Regions from separate parts of the Chitinibacter mangrovi genome, predicted to be linked through region 1. Evidence: predicted binding sites of a transcription regulator. Region 1 holds the regulator's gene; each other region holds the start of a gene.
What was found. Region 1 encodes sigma-54, which starts transcription at its own class of promoters, with help from an activator protein. Its sites were predicted from a motif close to CTGGCACGCTTCATGCTT; they were not measured.
Positions count from the first base shown of each region.

Region 2: ABHF33_RS02690 (ammonium transporter) is a predicted target of sigma-54. The motif match lies at 2,687-2,704, and genes of this name have one in related genera.
Region 3: glnA (type I glutamate--ammonia ligase) is a predicted target of sigma-54. The motif match lies at 2,377-2,394, and genes of this name have one in related genera.

Region 1 is NZ_CP157355.1:3,099,251-3,103,816, forward strand. It holds gene lptC (LPS export ABC transporter periplasmic protein LptC) at 1-74, shown strand, start outside; gene lptA (lipopolysaccharide transport periplasmic protein LptA) at 28-522, shown strand; gene lptB (LPS export ABC transporter ATP-binding protein) at 519-1,241, shown strand; gene ABHF33_RS14645 (RNA polymerase factor sigma-54) at 1,265-2,659, shown strand; gene hpf (ribosome hibernation-promoting factor, HPF/YfiA family) at 2,690-3,016, shown strand; gene ABHF33_RS14655 (PTS sugar transporter subunit IIA) at 3,121-3,594, shown strand; gene hprK (HPr(Ser) kinase/phosphatase) at 3,677-4,566, shown strand, end outside.
Region 2 is NZ_CP157355.1:579,300-583,865, reverse strand. It holds gene ABHF33_RS02700 (efflux RND transporter permease subunit) at 1-880, shown strand, start outside; gene ABHF33_RS02695 (hypothetical protein) at 949-1,371, shown strand; gene ABHF33_RS02690 (ammonium transporter) at 1,445-2,647, opposite strand; tRNA gene ABHF33_RS02685 (tRNA-Arg) at 2,938-3,013, opposite strand; gene pyk (pyruvate kinase) at 3,281-4,566, shown strand, end outside.
Region 3 is NZ_CP157355.1:62,223-66,788, reverse strand. It holds gene ABHF33_RS00285 (ABC transporter ATP-binding protein) at 1-438, shown strand, start outside; gene ABHF33_RS00280 (DUF2218 domain-containing protein) at 462-767, shown strand; gene glnA (type I glutamate--ammonia ligase) at 856-2,265, opposite strand; gene ABHF33_RS00270 (rhodanese-like domain-containing protein) at 2,652-3,104, shown strand; gene aroE (shikimate dehydrogenase) at 3,185-4,021, shown strand; gene mtgA (monofunctional biosynthetic peptidoglycan transglycosylase) at 4,099-4,566, shown strand, end outside.

The DNA of each region.
Region 1 (4,566 bases):
TTTTAAAATCTAAGGTAAAAATGACTTATGTTCCGACCGCTCGTACTGCCCTTGTTGGCACTGCTGCTCAGTAATCTGGCTGTTGCAGAAACGGCTGACCGTGACAAGCCGATGAATATCGTGGCTGATAATTGTGCGCTGGACCAGAAAACCCAGCAAAGCGTCTGCACCGGCAATGTGGTCGTCACTCAGGGAACGATGATTATGCGTGCTGACAAACTCACTACCCGTCAGGATGAACAGGGTAATCAGTACGCCAAAGGTGAGGGGCGTCCGGTACGCTTCAAGCAAAAACTCGACTCGGGTGAAATGCTCGACGCTGAAGCGCTGCGCTTTGACTATGACGGTGCCAAAGGCCTGATGGTGCTGATGGATAAAGCCTGGATCAAGCGTAATCAGGATATGGTCGTTGGCGACACCATTACCTACGATATGAATACCGAGTATTACCAAGCGCTGAGCAAGGCAGGTGGCCGCGTGAACATTACTTTGACTCCGAAAAAGAAAGACGCGTCGCAATGAGCACATTAAAAGCCCAGCATTTGCAAAAAACCTATAAAAAACGCACCGTAGTCCGCGATGTATCGCTCGAAGTCAGCCGCGGTGAAGTGGTTGGCCTGCTTGGCCCCAATGGTGCGGGCAAAACCACCAGCTTTTACATGATTGTCGGGCTGGTCAATATGGATCAGGGCTCGATTGAGCTCGATGGTGTCGATGTCAGCCGCCAGCCCATCCACAAACGTGCTCGCTTGGGGCTGGGCTATTTGCCGCAGGAAGCGTCGATTTTTCGCAAAATGACCGTGGCCGAAAATATCAAAGCCGTGCTGGAGTTGCACTATGACGACAAAGCGCAAATTGACGAGCGGCTAGATGAGTTATTGCACGATCTGCACGTCGGACATTTGCGCGACAGTAGCGCGATGAGCTTGTCGGGTGGCGAGCGCCGTCGGGTTGAAATTGCCCGTGCTCTGGCGTCCAACCCGCAGTTTGTCTTGCTCGATGAGCCCTTTGCCGGCGTTGACCCTATCGCGGTAATCGATATTCAGCGCATTATCGGTTTTCTGAAAGAGCGCGGTATCGGTGTGTTGATTACCGATCACAATGTGCGTGAAACCCTAGGGATTTGCGATCGCGCCTATATTATCTCGGAAGGTGCCGTGATGGCCGCTGGCAAACCGGCCGAGATCGTGAATAATGAAGAAGTCCGCCGCGTGTACCTGGGCGAGCATTTCCGCATGTAGTTTTTTATATTATCGCTGGATTTATGAAGCAATCACTGCAGCTGCGCATGTCGCAGCAGCTCAATCTCACGCCCCAGTTGCAGCAGTCGATCAAGCTGCTGCAACTGTCTACGCTCGATTTCAATCAGGAAATCGAACAATACCTCGCAGATAACCCTTTGCTTGAACGTGAAGACACGGCTGATCAGCCTGAAGCAGCCGAGCAGGCACCAGATACTGCCGAAACCAGTGCCGAGCAGGGCGATGATCTGGATGGTTTGCGCTGGGACGAAGTCAAAAGCGGGGCTTCTTTTGATGATGACGATGAGCATGACCCAACCTTGCGTGTCGCCATCGAGGTGACTTTACGCGACCATTTGCTGCAGCAGGCACGCCTGCTGGGTTTGTCGGCGCGTGATCATGCTTTGCTCGCTTTGCTCATTGAAGCGCTGGACGAGGATGGTTTGCTGACGCAGCAGCTGGACGAGATCTTTGCGCAATTGCCCGACGAGCTGGTGCAGGAGTTTGAACTGGAAGTTGATGAGCTGCGCACCGCCCATCAGTATCTGATGCAGCTGGAGCCACTGGGAATCGGCACGCGTTCTTTGTCCGAATGCCTGCTTTTGCAATTGAAGTCCGCACCGCACTTGCCTGAGTATGAATTGGCACGCCAGTTGATTGATGCAGGATTGGAATTGTTGGCGGTGCGTGACTTTGCACGGATTAAAAAACAGTTCCATTGTGATGAAGATCAGTTACGGCAGGCACAGCAGATTATTCGCAGCCTTAATCCGCGGCCCGCAGCCAACTGGGGTGCGGATACAACACGTTATGTGGTGCCGGATGTGCTGGTGCAAAAGTTGCGTGGCCGCTGGACTGTACGCTTGAATCAGGCCGCTCAGCCCAAAATTAAAGTCAATGAAATGTATGCGCGACTCTTGCAGGGTGAAGCTGGCGAGAGCATGGCTGGCGCTTTGCAGGAAGCTAGGTGGTTGATTAAAAGCATAGAACAGCGTGGCAGTACCATTTTGCGAGTAGCCCAAGCGATCGTCGCGCGACAGCAAGCTTTCTTCGAGCATGGCGAAGTAGCCATGAAGCCCATGGTCTTGCGTGACATTGCTGACGAGCTGGAATTACACGAATCGACAATTTCTCGTGTGACAACGCAAAAATTTATGCTGACACCGCGCGGCGTTTTGGAGTACAAATACTTCTTCGGCAGCCATGTTGAAAACGACAGCGGCGGCGAAAATTCGGCTACATCGATCAAGGCTTTGATCAAACAGCTGGTAGCGCAGGAAAATCCGAAGAAACCCCTATCGGATAGTGCTATAACTGAAGAACTCGCAAGGCAAGGTGTCGCAGTAGCGCGGCGCACCGTGGCCAAGTATCGGGAGGCGCTGAACATTGCGCCTGCCAGTCAGCGCAAAAGCCTGTAGCAGGGCGATATAAATCGAAGGAGCAATAATATGAACCTCAACATCAGCGGTCATCATCTTGAAGTTACTCCAGCTATCCGTGAGTATGTCAGCAGCAAAATCGAACGCGTAATCCGTCATTTCGACAACGTCATCGATGCGTCTGTGATTCTGACGGTAGACAAACTGCAGCACAAAGCCGAGGTCACAGTGCATGTGAGCGGCAAAGACATTCACGTTGAGGCGATTGAGGAAGATTTGTACGCCGCGATCGATGTCCTGATGGACAAGCTGGATCGTCAGGTGGTCAAACACAAAGAAAAAATGTCTTCTCATCGCAATGAAGCGATCAAACACCAAGCGGTGATTGAAGAATAATTCGTTGCGTAAGCAAGACAACGGGAACGCCGCGAGTCGTTCCCGTTTTTGTTTCTGAGCAAGGCAAGTACAATACCCAGTCCACTAGGGAATACAGACAGACCATGAGCCTGATTACCAAAATTCTGCCAACGAGCAATGTTTTTCTCGATCTAGACGTTGGTAGCAAAAAACGCGTTTTTGAGCACGTGGGCATTGTGTTTGAAAATAGCCACGGCATTGCGCGCAGCGTGATTTTTGACAGCCTGTTTGCCCGCGAAAAGCTCGGTTCTACCGGCTTGGGGCAGGGCGTGGCAATTCCGCATGGCCGGATTAAAGGCCTGAAAGAAGCCACGGGTGCTTTTGTCCGCCTGAAAGAACCCATCCCGTTTGATGCGCCCGACGGCAAGCCGGTGTCGCTGATTTTTGTCTTGCTGGTGCCTGCCAATGCCACTGATCTGCATTTGCAGATTCTGTCCGAGCTGGCACAACTCTTTTCGGACAAGCAATTGCGCGAAGAGCTCAATACCTTGCCAGAGCCGCATCTGGTGTGGGAGCGCATCGCAAACTGGCTGCCGTACGGCGCCGATTTTGCGTAACTGCATTGAGCTAGACTCCGTTTGCTTAGCTGGTTAATATCAAGACTGCATCTCATCGGTGCAGTTTTTTTTTGAGAATCGTATGCCCCAGATTACCGCCCGCCAATTATTTATTGATAACGCCGAAAAACTGCGCCTGACCTGGGTTGCGGGTCAATCTGGGGCCAATAATCTGCTCTCGAATGACGCCAGCGAGCAAAAACCGTCGCTCTCGTTAGTTGGCCATTTGAATTTTGTTCACCCGAACCGGATTCAGGTGCTGGGGATTGCCGAGATTGCCTACGTCAACAGCCTCTCGCCTGATGTACAGCTCAATAGCCTCAATCAGCTTTTTGCCAGCGAAATGGCGGCGATGATCGTGGCCAATGGGCAGGTTGTTCCTGATGCGCTGCGCGACGCGGCCGAAAGGCACCATGTTCCCTTATTGACCAGCCCGGAGCAGTCTCCGTATTTAATGGAGGTATTGCGCTACTACCTAAGCAAGGCACTGGCTGTATCGACACACCTGCATGGGGTATTTCTGGATGTGCTGGAGGTCGGCGTTTTGCTGACTGGTGAGTCATCAATGGGTAAATCCGAGCTGGCGCTGGAGCTGATTTCGCGCGGCCACGGTCTGGTGGCCGATGATGTGGTCGAGGTCTATCGGACCAACCCGGAGACGCTGGAAGGGCGCTGCCCGCCGATGTTGCGCGATTTTCTCGAAGTGCGCGGGATCGGGGTCTTGAATATCCGCACCATCTTTGGCGAAACCGCCGTGCGCCCGAAAAAAACCCTGAAGCTGATTATCCATCTGGCCAAAGCCGGTGGCGAATCGCTCGCGCCAGTCGATCGCTTGCAAATGCAGGCGGCCACGCAGGCGATTCTGGATGTACCGATCCGCAAGCTGGTGATTCCGGTGGCCGCCGGGCGTAATCTGGCGGTGCTGGTTGAATCGGCTGTGCGCAATTATATTTTGCAGCTGCGCGGGATTGA
Region 2 (4,566 bases), 1.1 Mb from region 1:
GGGCGATACGGTGGCGCAGATTGTTGACCAGAACAAGCGTTTTGATCTGGTGATCCGCCTGCCTGATTCCGCGCGCGATGCGGCCGGTCTGGCCAATATCCTGATCGACACGCCGCACGGCAAAGTGCCGCTCTCGCAAGTGGCCAGCATCGAAGAAGGCGACGGCCCCAACCAGATCGGCCGTGAAAATGGTCGGCGGCGGATTGTGATTTCGGCCAATACGGATGGCAGCGACATGGCGCAAATCATCACGCAGATGCGGCAGGTGCTTTCCGCTACGCCCTTGCCCGAAGGGTATTTTGCCAGTCTGGAAGGGCAGTTTCAGGCACAGGAAGATGCGACACGGCTGATTGCCTTGCTATCGATTGTGTCGCTCGCGCTGATTTTTATGGTGCTGTACACGCGTTATCAATCGGCGGTGCTGGCGGGCATGATTATGGCCAATATTCCGATGGCGCTGATTGGCAGCGTGGTGGCGATGTGGCTGGGCGGGATTTCATTGTCGGTTGCGTCGATGGTCGGCTTTATTACGCTGACCGGCATCGCGACGCGTAACGGTATTTTGAAAGTCAGCCATTACATTAATTTGTGCAAATTTGAAGGCGAAAGCTTTGGCCAGGCGATGATTGTACGTGGCTCGCTCGAACGTTTGACACCCGTGCTGATGACCGCGCTGACGGCCGCGCTGGCTTTAACGCCGCTCTTATTTGCCGCCGATGCGCCGGGCAAAGAGATTTTGCATCCGGTGGCGGTGGTGATTTTTGGCGGGCTGATCAGCTCGACCGTGCTCGATACTTTGCTCACGCCGCTGATGTTCTGGTTGTACGGCAAAAAGCCGCTTGAGCATTTGTTGGCGCAAAAGACGCAGGAGGCGTTTTAAGTTCAATTGCACCGAGTTTTTGATGTTTTAATTCTTTTAATCGTTGATGTTTTAGATAGGAACCTGACATGAAAAAAGCACTCTTTATTTTGACCTTCCTGTTGTCTGGCGCAGCATTCGCGCATGACGATGCCACGATGGCCGCGATGAAAGCCCCCAATGGCGGCCAGCTGAAAATGGCTGGCTGGTATCATTTTGAGCTGGTCAGTAAAGGCTCGGATGTGATCATTTACATCACCGATCATGCCAATGTGGCCAAGCCATCCAAAGATGTGAAAGGCAAGCTCACCATTCTGGATGGCGGCAAAAAACAGGACATCACGCTCACCCCGGCTGCGCCCAACCTCTTGAAAGGCAAACTGAACGGCAAACTGGGGCAGAAGGCCAAAGTGCTCGCCAGTATTACCTTCGCTGACGGGCGCACCGAGCAGGCGCGCTATGAAATGGGGGCTTCTGCCAACGCCAGCGCAGACCATAGCAATCATCATTGATCTGATTTTGCGCTTGTGCAGTGATAAAAAAAGCCGGCCTTCTGACGAAGCCGGCTTTTTTATGCTTGGGTGATTACCAGTTGGTTTCACGCTCGGGGCTGGCGGAAATCTGGTGGATGCTCAAGTCCGCGCCGTTGAATTCCTCTTCGTCAGACAAACGAATCCCGACGGTTTTTTTCAGTACGCCGTAGACGATGTAGCCGCCAACAAACGCAATCACGATGCCCATCAGTGTGCCGACGATTTGCGCAAGGATACTCACCCCACCCATACCACCCAAGGCCTCGCTACCAAAGATACCCGCAGCAATACCCCCCCATGCACCGCAGATGCCATGCAACGGCCAGACGCCAAGCACGTCGTCGATTTTCCATTTATTCTGCGTAATCGTGAATAGATAAACAAACATGCCGCCCGCTGCACCGCCAACGATCAGCGCACCGAGCGGGTGCATGATGTCCGAGCCCGCACACACGGCGACCAAACCCGCGAGCGGGCCGTTATGGATAAAGCCGGGGTCGTTCTTGCCGGTGAAAGTGGCAACCAGCGTGCCGCCGACCATCGCCATCAGCGAGTTCATCGCGACCAGACCCGAAATGCCTTCGATTTTTTGCGCGCTCATGACGTTAAAGCCAAACCAGCCGACGATCAGAATCCACGCGCCGAGCGCCAGAAACGGGATGCTTGAAGGTGGATGCGCAGCGATACGGCCTTCCTTGCTATAGCGACCACGACGCGCACCAAGATGGAGCACGGCAGCCAGACCAATCCAGCCGCCGACGGCATGAACAACGACCGAGCCTGCGAAATCATGGAAAGTCGCGCCAAAGCTCGCTTTCATCCAGTCCTGCACGCCAAAGTTGTTATTCCAGATCATGCCTTCAAAAAAGGGATAAACCAGCCCGACCAGAATAAAGGTGGCGGCGGTTTGCGGGTGAAACTTGGCGCGCTCGGCAATCCCGCCCGAGACAATCGCCGGTATCGCCGCAGCAAAAGTCACCAGAAAGAAGAACTTCACCATGCCATAGCCGCTGGCGAGATTGAGCTCGCTCACTGGCGCAAGCAGATTGACGCCGTAGGCGACGCTATAGCCAATAAAGAAATAAGCGATGGTCGAAACGGCAAAGTCGGTCAAGATTTTGACCAGCGCATTGACCTGATTTTTCTTGCGCACGGTGCCCAACTCCAGAAAAGCAAAGCCGGCGTGCATCGCCAAAATCATAATGGCACCCAATAAAATAAACAGTACGTCCGTACTGGTGCGAAATGCGTCCATGTGTGCTCTCGTGTGTGATCGTTTTTATGGCACGAGTGCTAGCAAAGAGCATGCCAATGCGCAAAGCTGGTGCGTATGCAGTGCGTGCAGGGTTTTCAGGCTCTAATGGGGGTGGGTGAGTGCTATTTCGTGGTGCAAGCAGGGTGAGTTGTGTAATAAGTTTGCACTTTGTTGGTGCGTGATTTGTGCTCGATTTTGCGTTGGGTAGTTAAAGGTGGGGAATTGAACTCACTGCCGCGGCAGTAAATCGTTGGAAAACATCGGGAATTTGAAGCATTACGAGGCCCTGCTGGTATCCCCACCCCGACTCGAACGGGGATCTTTCGCTTAGGAGGCAAGTGCTCTATCCTGTTGAGCTATGGGGACAATACCGAGCGGCATTCTACGTTTTTCGCGGCCCGGCGTCTATCGGTCTTGGTTCCGGGCTGCTTCGCTTGTGCGGCGGCTCCTTGGCTTGGCCCATCCTCTGTTGCTGTTTTAGCCACACCCGGCCGGATATTCGCGGCAATTTAGCTTAAATTGATCAGGCTCAGACCGGTTGAGCCAGATATGTTCACAATAAAGCGATGTACTGCGCTGATCTTGCTGGCGCATCTCGGGCATTTTCCGCCGAATCAATCAAAGGAGCTGTTCATGCTACGAAGCACTAAAATTGTTGCCACCCTGGGCCCGGCATCCAACGATGCGGCCATGCTGGCGCGTCTGGTCGAGGCGGGGGTCAATATGGTTCGCCTCAATTTCTCGCATGGCTCGGCGCAGGATCATATTGACCGTGCGGCGATGGTGCGCGAGCAGGCTAAAAAAGCCGGGCGACCGATTGCGATTATGGTCGATCTGCAAGGCCCGAAAATCCGCGTTGGCAAGTTTAAAAAAAACAAGATCGAGCTGGTCAAAGGCGCGCGCTTTATCCTGGATGCCGCGTGCGAGCTGGGTGATCAGAATACGGTGGGGCTCGATTACAAAGAACTGCCTAATGATGTTGAGGCTGGCAATATCCTGCTGCTTGATGATGGCAAAATCCAGCTGATTGTCGATGCGGTTGAAGGTAGCAAAGTGCATACCACGGTGCTGATGGGCGGTACGCTGTCGAATAATAAAGGCATCAATCGGCAAGGCGGGGGGCTGACCGCGCCTGCGCTAACGGGCAAGGATATGGAGGACATCAAGGTGGCGGCCAAACTGCATGCCGATTATGTCGCCGTGTCGTTTCCAAAAAGCGCTGCCGATATGTATATGGCGCGTACCTTGTTGCGCGCAGCGGGCAGTAAGGCCTTGCTGATTGCCAAGATCGAGCGCACCGAGGCGATTGCCAATCTGGACGAAATCCTGGAAGCGTCTGATGGCATCATGGTTGCGCGGGGTGATCTGGCGGTTGAAGTCGGTGATGCGGCGGTGCCTGCCTTGCAAAAACGCATGATCAAGGCCGCGCGCCGAATGAATAAACTGACGATCACCGCCACGCAGATGATGGAGTCGATGATTGCCAGCCCGGTGCCTACCCGCGCTGAAGTTTCTGACGTGGCCAATGCTGTGCTCGATGGCACCGATGCGGTAATGCTGTCTGCCGAAACAGCGGCAGGGCAGTATCCGGTGGAAACCGTCGAGGCCATGTCCAGAATCTGTCTGGAGGCCGAAAAATCGCAAGATTATAAAGTGAGCAACGCGGCTTTGCTCGATGGCGAATATACCCGCGTTGACCAGACCATTTCGATGGCTGCGCTGTTTGCCTCGAATCACCTGAATGTCAAAGTGATTGCCGCTTTAACCCAGTCTGGGTCGTCCGCACTGTGGATGTCGCGCGTGATTTCCGGTGTGCCGATTTATGCGCTGACGCCGGAGGCGGAAACTTATAGCCGTCTGTCCTTGTTCCGCGATGTTGAGCCGGTGATGCTTTCGCACGACAATACAGACCGCGAATC
Region 3 (4,566 bases), 550 kb from region 1:
GAAGCGCGGATTGCCAGCTATCTGGCGCAATTGCAGCTCAGTACGCTGGCAATGCGCCCGCTCGCTACCTTGTCAGGCGGGCAGCGGCAGATGGTGGCGCTGGCGCAATTGCTGGCTCGCCAGCCCGAGCTCATGCTGCTGGATGAGCCCAATAGCGCGCTCGATCTGCACTGGCAGCTGGCGCTGGTGGAAGCCATCCGCCGCGATGTGCGCGAGCGCAACAGTATTGCACTGCTGGCGCTGCACGACCTGAATCTGGCGCTGCGCTGCTGCGACCGGATCATCGTGCTGCACCACGGCCAATGCGCCGCCGATGGTGCGCCGCTGGCAGTGCTGACGCCGGATTTGCTCGCGCAAGTGTATGACATTAGTGGCCGGGTCGAGCAATGCTCGCAAGGCCGCCCGATTTTCGTGCTCGACCAATTGGTTCGGGCTTAATAATGAGATACCCAGATATGGTAATGGTTGAAACCCAAGTAGATACAAGCCTTGCAAAGCAATACCTCTTTAAGCTGTGCAAACACTTTGCCCGCAAAATCCGCGTCGATTTTGATGCCGAGCATGGCGTGGCCTATTTTGACTTTGGCGAGTTGCAGCTGGCCGCCAGCGAAAACCAGCTGTGTTTCCGCCTCTGTGCGCAGGAGGAGGCGCAACTGGAAATACTGAAAAGCGTCGTTGAGCATCACCTGCAACTAATGACCCGTACCCCCGACCCCGCACTGCCATGGCGGGTGGTGAATGGTGCACCAATGGCCATAAATAACTGAAACACTGAGCAATAAAAAACCCGCACCAGCCAGGCTGGATGCGGGTTTTGTGTATCAATCAGCCTGCGCAAGCGCAGGCTGAAGTTGATTACAGAGAATAGTACATATCGAACTCAACTGGGTGCACGTTCATACGTGAACGAGTTACGTCGTTCATTTTCAGTTCGATGTAGCTATCGATCCACTCATCAGTGAATACGCCGCCACGAGTCAAGAACTCGCGGTCTGCATCGAGTGCTGCCAGTGCTTCGTCCAGAGACGCGCAAACGGTAGGGATCAGTTTGTCTTCTTCTGGTGGCAAGTCGTACAAGTTCTTGTCAGCTGGATCGCCTGGATGGATCTTGTTCTGGATACCATCCAAACCGGCCATCAGCAATGCTGCGAAGCACAGGTATGGGTTAGCCAATGGATCTGGGAAACGCGCTTCGATACGACGACCTTTGTCGCTAGAAACGTGAGGAATACGGATTGAAGCAGAACGGTTCTTCGCAGAGTAAGCCAATTTAACTGGCGCTTCGAAGTGAGGAACCAAACGACGGTACGAGTTAGTACCTGGGTTGGTGATCGCGTTCAGTGCTTTAGCGTGCTTGATGATACCGCCGATGTAGAACAGGGCAGTTTCAGACAGGCCAGCGTAGCCGTTACCTGCGAACAAGTTTTTGCCGTCTTTCCAGATAGACTGGTGAACGTGCATGCCTGAGCCATTGTCGCCAACGACTGGTTTTGGCATGAACGTTGCAGTTTTGCCGTACTGGTGAGCCACGTTATGCACAACGTATTTCAGGATCTGAGTCCAGTCAGCACGTTGAGTCAAAGTAGAGAATTTAGTACCGATCTCATTTTGACCGGCATTCGCTACTTCATGGTGGAATACTTCAACTGGCACGCCCAATTCTTCCAGCACGATCACCATCGTTGCGCGGATGTCTTGGTGGCTGTCTACTGGAGGAACTGGGAAGTAGCCGCCTTTAACGCGTGGACGGTGACCCAGGTTGCCGCCTGCTGGTTCGTCAGCAGTAGCCCAAGCGCCTTCGTCAGAGCCGATCTTAACGAAAGTACCTGACAAGTCAGTGTTCCAACGGATGTTGTCGAAAATGAAGAATTCTGGCTCTGGACCGAAGAATGCAGTATCACCAATGCCTGAAGTTTTCAGGTAGGCTTCAGCGCGTTTAGCCAAAGAGCGTGGGTCACGATCGTAACCTTTACCAGTTGCTGGCTCGAGAACGTCACAAGTGATGAACACAGTTGGTTCGTCAAAGAACGGGTCGATTTTAGCAGTTGATGCATCTGGCATCAGCAACATGTCTGAAGCTTGAATACCTTTCCAGCCGGCGATCGATGAACCATCGAATGCGTGGCCAGTTTCGAACCATTCTTCATCAACGACGTGTGAAGGAACAGTTACGTGTTGCTCTTTACCGATGGTGTCGGTGAAGCGCAGATCAACGAAACGGATGTCGTTATCTTTAATAAGCTTGAGAACGTCGGCTACAGCCATGTTGTCGCTCCTAGTTGGGACAAGTGAAAACAGGAAATGGGATATTGCATGTGCGCTGTTGCGCGTCATTTTGCTGCGTGTGCGCTGCTGCGCACTGGACGGCGTTACTACAAGCACAAACCGTGCCAAGCGGTAAAACAGCTACCAGCTATTGTGCCACAAGTATTTGCGTTCGCGCATGCTTCTTGTTGGTGATAAATCGTGGTGCATTGAGCTGATTTTTGCACTGTTATGGTGCATTTTAATTGCACGGTGCTCTTGGTAGCCCTTGTCGGCACATTTGTCCTTGCAGGGTGGTGTTGATTGCTTGGCGCATCAGCTGCTCGCGCCATAGAATGGAGGCCGATCAAGCCCTGCTTGCGAGTCAATCCATAGAAAGGTGATGTATGAGTCAAGCCAATGAAATTCTCCAAACCGCCCGTGCCCGCGCCCAGAGCGCCGGTTTGCCCTATGCCGGTGCCGTTACGCCCGCCGAGGCCTGGGCTTTAGTGCAGTCTTTGCCTGCCGTGCATATTGTTGATGTGCGCACGCATGCGGAATGGCAATGGGTGGGCGTGGTGCCGCAGGCCGAGCTGATTGAGTGGAAATCGTATCCGGGCATGGCCAGTAATCCCAATTTCCTGACGCAGCTTAAAACCAAGGTCGACCCGGAAGCGGTAGTGATGTTTTTGTGCCGCTCTGGTGCGCGCTCGCACGATGCCGCCATTCTGGCCACGCAGCATGGCTATGCCGCGGCGATGAATATTCTGGAAGGCTTTGAGGGCGACAAGGACGAAAACGAGCAGCGCGGCCACAAAAACGGCTGGCAAGCCGCTGGCTTGCCATGGAAACAAGGCTAATTTGTGACGGCAAAGGTGTAAGGCGTGAGGCGTGCAGTGTAAACTACGCCTCACTTTTTATTTGTGCCGCGATCTAACCCATGACCCAAGCAACTTATGTTGTGATCGGCAACCCGATTGCCCATTCCAAATCGCCCCAGATTCACGCTGCATTTGCAGCGCAGTTTGCGGGTCATCCTGTCGTTGAGGGCTTTTCATACGAGCGACTGCTCGCGCCGCTGGATGGCTTTGCGGTCAGTGTGAATGACTTTGCCGCCGCAGGCGGGCGTGGCGCGAATGTAACGGTGCCTTTTAAAGAAGAAGCTTTTCGTCTGGCAAGCACTTTGAGCGAACGAGCCCAAGCCGCAGGAGCGGTCAATACCTTGCAACTGCAAAGCGATGGTAGCTGGCTGGGTGACAATACCGACGGAGCAGGTCTGGTGGCCGATGTCCTGCGCCATACCGATATACGGGGTAGGCGTATCTTGCTGCTGGGCGCAGGCGGCGCGGCGCGTGGCGTGATACTCCCCTTGCTGGCGCAACCCCCCGCAAGTCTGACGCTGGCGAACCGTACCTTGAGTAAGGCGCAAAATCTGATTGAGCATTTTCAACGCAATACGCCGATTCCTTTGCAAGCTTGTGAATACACCGCGATTTCCGGCCAGTTTGATCTGATCATCAACGCCACCTCCGCCAGTCTTGGCGGCGAGCGCTTGCCGATTGCCGATTCAGTCTTTGCGCCGGGTGCCCTCGCTTACGACATGATGTATGGCAAGGATGAAACGCCGTTTCTGGCTCAGGTGCGCGAGGCGGGCGTGACGCAGCGCGTTGATGGTCTGGGCATGCTGGTGGGGCAGGCAGCCGAGGCGTTTCATGTGTGGACTGGCCTGCGCCCTGATGTCGCGCCCGTGCTGGACTGGATGCGCACCCAGCTGTAACTCCATGGCTACAATGGGTATTGCTCTGTAGGTCTTGTATTAATTGCTTTTTGGGGTAATACCCCTGTTGGTTTAAGATGAAAAATATCAGTATGGCTGGCTGGATAGGGCGCGGCGTCTTGCTGCTGCTGGCGCTGTTTCTGGCCTGGAATCTGTGGATGTTGCTGCATATTATTGCGTGGCGCTGGATTAATCCGAGCGACACCGCATTTATGAATGTCCAGCTTGAACGTTTGCAAGAGACCAATCCCGAAGCGCAATTGAAATTCGAGTGGGTCGATTACGACAAAATTTCGCCCAATTTGAAACGCGCGCTGGTCGCCTCTGAAGACGCCAAATTTCTCGATCACGAAGGCTTTGACTGGGAAGGCATGCAAACGGCGTGGGAAAAAAACATCAAGAAAGGGCGAATTGTCGCCGGTGGCTCGACGATCAGTCAGCAATTGGCCAAAAATCTGTTTCTATCCGGCAGCCGCAACCCCTTACGCAAGGTGGAAGAGGCGATCCTTACCGTGATGATCGAGACCGCATGGGATAAGCGCCGG